2 regions of the Blautia sp. NSJ-140 genome follow, and region 1 is predicted to be linked to the other one. Evidence: riboswitches for the same ligand, from Rfam matches in the RefSeq annotation. Region 1 holds a riboswitch; the other holds the start of a gene.
What was found. Region 1 has a riboswitch for thiamine pyrophosphate ahead of thiS (sulfur carrier protein ThiS). Riboswitches for the same ligand answer to the same signal wherever they lie in the genome.
Positions count from the first base shown of each region.

Region 2: another riboswitch for thiamine pyrophosphate. It lies ahead of thiW (energy coupling factor transporter S component ThiW); the one in region 1 lies ahead of thiS (sulfur carrier protein ThiS).

Region 1 covers NZ_JALIFS010000012.1:13,736-17,243, forward strand. Annotated here, with positions in the region: gene thiH (2-iminoacetate synthase ThiH) at 1-381, opposite strand, end outside; gene MUB50_RS13345 (thiazole synthase) at 575-1,360, opposite strand; gene thiS (sulfur carrier protein ThiS) at 1,540-1,743, opposite strand; TPP riboswitch at 2,005-2,112, opposite strand; gene MUB50_RS13355 (Ig-like domain-containing protein) at 2,170-3,291, opposite strand.
Region 2 covers NZ_JALIFS010000001.1:524,556-528,063, reverse strand. Annotated here, with positions in the region: gene MUB50_RS02320 (aldo/keto reductase) at 1-978, shown strand, start outside; TPP riboswitch at 1,029-1,131, shown strand; gene thiW (energy coupling factor transporter S component ThiW) at 1,469-2,023, shown strand; gene MUB50_RS02310 (hydroxyethylthiazole kinase) at 1,986-2,888, shown strand; gene thiE (thiamine phosphate synthase) at 2,905-3,508, shown strand, end outside.

The sequences.
Region 1 (3,508 bases):
ACAGTAATTTGCAATGTAGATCGGTGTAAACATGCAGATACTGTTTCCGAAATGTTTCCTTGTTTCGATCCGTGCAGCCTGTGCGATTTCTTCCAGAAGAGGTAGTGCTGCCGGTGAAAGCAATGCTTTAAAATCCTCCGGTGTACGGTTGTCATGAGCAAGCGCTCTCCGTACATCTGCCTCTGTGTACTTATCATAATCATATGCGTTCATTGCGGAAATAACCTGATCCATTACATCAGATTCTTCCAGCTGTTCCATATCCGGAAGGTACTTCATGTGATCGATACGGTTCTTTTTCATATCTTCCAGAATTTCTTCATTTACGATACTTTCATTAAAATGGCCGTCCTGCTGACTGGCCTGTATTGTTTCTGCCATTGTTGCTGTGTCTCTCCTCTCGTACTTTTATTATTTTCAAATTTGTAATATTTCAGTATCTGTTTTTAGCCATTTGTTTTCTTTTCTGCTCTGGTTAATCTGTATCAAGTGAATATTCGTAATCCGCTTTCACTACACAGATTTCCCCTTAATAACCGTATATTTCCGAATCTTTCAATATACTGTCATTATTTTACTCATGCAAAAATCCGGTCAGCGGTGAGGACGCGCTTGCACCTCTCTCCAGAGTTCTTCCCATGCCGGAAAGGTATGCGCTTCTTCCTGCCTCAATAGCTTTCTTAAATGCCTCTGCCATAACGCGGACATCTCCTGCTGTTGCAATAGCCGTATTTGCCATAACTGCTGCAGCACCCATTTCCATAGCCTCACATGCCTGTGATGGACGGCCGATTCCTGCGTCCACGATGATCGGAAGATCGATCTCATCGATAAGGATCTGGATGAATTCTTTTGTACAGATTCCCTTGTTGGAACCTATTGGAGAGCCAAGTGGCATTACACAGGCAGCTCCTGCGTTCACCAGATCTCTGGCTGCATTCAGATCCGGATACATGTATGGCATAACTACAAAGCCCTCTTTTGCAAGGATTTCTGTTGCCTTGATGGTCTCATAGTTATCCGGAAGAAGATATTTGGAGTCATGGATAACTTCAATCTTTACAAAATCTCCGCAGCCAAGCTCGCGGGAAAGCCTTGCAATGCGTACTGCTTCCTGAGCATTTCTGGCTCCTGAGGTGTTCGGAAGAAGCGTAACATCCTTCGGCACATAGTCAAGAATATTGGCAAGTCCGCCCTCATTTGCACGGCGCAGGGCAAGTGTTACGATCTGAGTTCCTGCTTTTTCGATACATGCTTTTACAAGCTCCAGAGAAAATTTTCCGGAACCAAGGATAAAACGGGAAGTAAACTCATGGCCTCCCAGGATCAGTTTGTCTTCATTTGTGTTTGCTGTTGTCATTTTTTATGTCCACCTTTCTGTTATTTATCTGCATTGTATTTCAGCTGCAATAACTGCTCAGTTATTCAAATTTCAAGTCAGCAGTTATCTGCGATTCTGCCCATCCCACAGCCGGATATTCCTGCCCATCTTCAGACTTCTGAACAGGATTTTCTGTATCCATTCTTATTCTTTCTGTCTCAGCAGCTTCCGCCGCCCATAAACTGCAGGATTTCCACAACGTCTCCGTCTTTCAGCACGGTCGTGTCGTAAGTCTCTCTCTTGATGATCTCTTCATTCAGTTCTACTACCACCTGCACCGGAACATAGTTACATGCTTCCAGATATTCCGTTACGGTCACCGGAGCTTCCAGGGTTCTGCTCTCACCGTTTACTGTGATCATGTTCTCTCCTTTCCGGAAATTTCGCCAAGTCAGAAGTAATTCGCAATCTCTTCCGGTCAATCGGATATTCGCGATCCGTAAAAAAAGAGTTCACAAAGAAATACACCCGTGGTGGTGCACCCCTTCATGAACTCTGTTCACTCTCAAAATTTCCCATGTTTAATTGTAAAATATTTCTCTGTAAATCCTGATCTTACGTATATTCAGTCGGATAAAACATCCGCATCCAATAAAAAAGGAGATACGCCAAGGTATCTCCCGTAAATTCATCTTATACGTTCCTACGTTGGCATTATCCAAATCAGGTATAAGGGTCGAAGTTGAAGACTTCCTCTCAGCCTGCCGTCACAAGCTCCCCCGTTATTTACATGATTTAGTATAATTCCGATCCTGCTTCATGTCAAGAATAATAAATTTTTGTCTTATTTATAATTTATAAGCAGTGAATCCCAGATCATTCATTGTCAGGTTTAAATTCTTTTTCAGATAAGCATTTGCTGCTATCATTGTCGCTTTCATCATAATGTTGGAAGTATCCTGCAGATCTGTCATCGCTTTTTTTCCGTTTGTATACAGGAAAGTCAGATTCTGACCTTTATAAGCAGATGCTTTTGTGGAAGAAGTCAGCAGCACAAAGACTCCATCCGAAGACAGGGCGGACTTCACACTGACCGTATCAGATTTCACACAGTTTCCGATAATATCCAGTCCGGCAAGTACTCCATCGGAAGGCACAGAAATCAGCATTCCAATATCTATCTTATCTTCTTTCTTCAGATAACCGATTATCAGAGTACTTTCTTCATTTACTTTGACATTTATAAACTGACTTCCGTCTTCGGTATATCTGCCTTTCTGACTGATATATTTTTTCAGTTTGGCATAATTCTGCGTCAGTTTTGCGTTAGCCGATGCAGGATTTTTTACAGTAACCTTGCAGGTGAATTTTCTGCCGCCAAGGATCGCTGTGATATTCGCTGTTCCTGTTTTTACTGCGGTGACCTTTCCGGCTGAAGTTACACTGACAACCTTTGTGTTGCTGCTCTTCCATGACGGTTTCAGACTGGTGCCGTTGATCTTCAGTGTATAAGTTTTTTTCGGTGTCAGTGTCAGGCTGGTCTTATTCAGGGTAAGAGAATTCAGCCCTGCGATCGCTGTCAGGCCTTTTTTATTATAACCGCTCCAGATTATATTTTTTCCGGATTTCCGGTAAGCTTTTACCGTATAAGTATAACGTGCTCCGGTGCTTACTTTTGTGTCGGTAAATGTAACATTCTTACTTCCTGTGATGGTTTTTACTGCTTTCCATCCGCTGTTTCCGGTCTTGCGGTATACACGGTATCCGGCTGTTCCTTTTACCTGTTTCCAGCTGAAAATGATCTTATTCTTTCCGACGATCTTAATAGAAGACATGGCCGGCGCTGCTACAGTTACTGCCGCCTGTACTTCTGCCACGCTGATCAGCTCCGGAACCGCAGCTGGTGTCGCCGTCGCAAGCATAAAACCTGTCAAAATGCCACATAAAGCTTTTTTCCAATTTCTTTTCATACGCTTTTTTCCTTTCTGCTTTGTGGTGTATCTGGATTTCCTAACAAATATAGTATACATTATAAAAAATATTCCTGCTATGATATTTTTCGCCAAATCGGAGCTTTCGGTGAAATTCGGCAGTTTTTACAATGGCATAAAAAGGGGCTGTAAAAAAACATAGCCAACAAAAAGATCTTTGAAACCGAGCACGTCGATCTGCAGCACTTATATATAG
Region 2 (3,508 bases), on a different contig from region 1:
GCAAAGGAACGATACGAAACCATGGAGTATAACCGTTGCGGAGAAAGCGGTCTGATGCTTCCGAAGGTATCTCTCGGATTATGGCATAATTTCGGAGATACATCTGATTATGAAAATATGAAACAGCTTTGTTTCACAGCTTTTGACAACGGAATCACACAGTTTGACCTTGCCAATAATTACGGTCCGGCTTACGGAAGTGCGGAGCGGAATTTTGGCAAGATTTTGAAAGAAGAACTGATGCCGTACCGTGATGAGCTGATCATCACAACCAAGGCAGGCTATGATATGTGGGAGGGCCCTTACGGAAACTGGGGCAGCCGCAAATATCTTCTCGCAAGTCTTGACCAGAGCTTGAAACGTATGGGCCTGGAATATGTGGATATTTTTTACCATCACAGAATGGACCCGGAGACTCCCCTCGAGGAAACTATGGGCGCGCTTGCAACCGCAGTTCAGCAGGGCAAGGCCCTCTACGTAGGACTTTCCAATTATGATGGAAAAACCTTAAGTCAGGCAGCAGCGATCCTGAAAGACCTGAAATGCCCATTTGTGATCAACCAGAACCGTTATTCCATTTTTGACAGAACTGTGGAAGAGAACGGTTTAAAGAGAACTACCGGCATCCTGAAAAAAGGCCTGATCACTTTCAGCCCGCTTGCTCAGGGACAGCTGACAGACCGTTACCTGAACGGTATTCCGGAGGACAGCCGAATCCGCAGGGACGGAAGATTCCTGAAAGAAAGCGCCCTGACACCGGAGCGTCTGGACCAGATCCGGAGACTGAACGATCTGGCAGCACAGCGAGGCGAGAAACTTGCAGACATGGCACTTGGCTGGCTGCTCCAGCATGAGGAAGTCACCAGCGTGCTCATCGGAGCATCCAAACCGCAGCAGATCATTGATAATGTGAAGGCTATCCACTGTGCGCCGTTTACAGCTGAGGAACTGCGTCTGATCGACGCGATTTCTAAATAAGAGAAGTTTGACAATGAAACAGGGGTGTGCTATATTGAAAAACAGAAAAGAAAAGAGCCAGCGGGAGCTTGTGTGACAGGCTGAGAGGAAGATAGATCTTCGACCGTACCTGATTTGGGTAATGCCAACGGAGGGATTGTGATCTGAGAGCGTGTCTCCGTGGAGTTTTCCATGGGATGCGCTCTTTTCGGATGCAGGAATGGAACTGGAATGTTCTGACAATGTGGGGATGTGAAAGTGACAGAGACTGCATGTGGAGCTTCTGCGAAAGAGCGGGCAGGAAGGGGAGCGCCTTAATGTCTGGCAGGAGAGTGATATTCCGGAGGATTTTTCCGGAAGGATCATGTAAGCGATGGGAATCCGTGTTTTCGGAGTGAGAGGAAGTAAGGGAACTTCGACCGCCAAAATCTAAGGGCAGACTGCAGTAGACGGGAAGCTTTTGCCCGGATCTGACAGGGCTCTGCCTGATATTTCAGGGAGGAAAAACACTATGGAAAAACAAAGGATGCACACGCTTCGTATGGTAATGCTGGCAATGATGGTTGCAATCGGTGTCGTTATTTCACCGATCCTGAGGATTGAGGGAATGTGCCCCACGGCGCATCTTGTCAATATCGTATGCTCGGTTTTGATGGGACCGTGGTATTCCCTTCTCTGTGCGACCATGATCGGCGTGATCCGTATGATGTTCATGGGAATTCCGCCACTTGCACTGACCGGTGCAATATTTGGCGCATTTCTTTCAGGTGTGTTCTACAGACTTTCCAAAGGCAAGATCATCTGCGCGGTGATCGGTGAGATCTTTGGAACAGGTATTATCGGATCCATGGTTTCTTATCCGGTGATGGCATTCCTGATGGGAAGAGGCGGGCTGACAGCATTTTATTATACGCCGATGTTCCTTGCAGCAACCACAATGGGAGGATGTGTTGCCTATATTTTCCTGAAGGCTCTGAGTAAAGCAGGTCTTCTGGTGAAATTCCAGGCAGCTTTGGGTTCAAAAACATATGAGACAAAGAATTTTACAACTGCGAAAGCGAATTAAAGAAGAAAAGCCGCTGATCCATTGCATCACCAATCCGATCTCGATCCATGACTGTGCCAACGTGGTCCTTGCAGTAGGTGCAAGGCCGATCATGGCGGAGCATCCGGCAGAGGTGACAGATATTACGGCATCGGCTGGTGCGCTGATGCTGAATCTCGGGAATATTACCGATGCCAGGATCGAGTCAATGAAGCGTTCTATGAGAACAGCGATGGAAAATAAGATCCCGGTTCTTCTGGACCTGGTAGGGGTTGCCTGCAGTGATCTCAGGCTGGATCTGGCACGGGAGCTTTTGAGCATCGGCCATCCGGCAGTGCTGAAGGGAAATATGTCAGAGCTTCTGGCTGTTTCCGGACTGCCGTCTCATGCGATCGGAATCGATGCGGGGGCGCAGGATGCCCTGACTGCGGAAAATATGGAGACTGTCAGTGAGGTGCTGAGGGCTTTTTCAAGGAGTAATCAGGCAATTGTGCTGGCTACCGGGAAACAGGATTTTGTTACGGATGGTGAACGGGTTGTTCTGGTACAAAATGGCAGTGCGGCGCTGTCCGGGATCACAGGAACCGGCTGTATGGTCGGTGCACTGACTGCGGCGTTTTTGCCAGGGTGCGAAGATAATATTGCGAAAGAGATGACGGATAGTATAGAGGTAGGTGTCCGGTCTGGCGTTGAGATGGAATTAAATGGGAAATCCGGGAATTATCTGGCTGCGGCAGTGCTTGGTACTGCACTTATGGGTATCGCCGGCGAGGAAGCGGAGAAGATTTCCCGCGGTCCGGGAAGCTTTCAGGTGAATTTGCTGGATGAGATTTATGGGCTTTCGGATCGACAGCTGCTGAATCTGTTGAAAATTGAAATGTACTGAAAAAGAGGGGATCAGGATGGATAGAAAAGATTTGGATGTAACGTTGTATCTGGTGACGGATAGTTCTTATCATACGGAGGAGTCTTTGCTCCGTACGGTTGAGGAGGCTTGTAAGGGTGGTGTGACTCTGGTCCAGCTTCGCGAGAAGAATAAGGGTGGACGTGAGTATCTGGATAAGGCTTTTAAGGTGAAGGAGATCACAGATCGTTACAATGTGCCGCTGATCATTGATGATCGTGTGGATGTGGCGCTGGCCTGTGATGCGGCTGGTGTGCATGTTGGAGCTTCTGATATTCCGGTTGCTGTGGCAAGGAAGCTGATGGGACCGGATAAGATCGTGGGGGCTACTGCCAAGACGGTGGAGGCTGCTGTGAAGGCTTATGAGGATGGTGCGGATTATCTTGGTGTGGGGGCGATTTATCCTACTACTACTAAGGTTGTGACGATTCTTACCAAGGTTTCTACGTTGAAGGATATCTGTGAGGCGGTTCCGATTCCGGCGGTTGCGATCGGGGGATTGAATGCCGGGAATATGGATGTGCTTGAGGGTGCCGGTATGAGTGGTATGGCGGTTGTTTCTGCGATCATGAAGGCGGAGGATCCTCAGGGGAATGCACGGG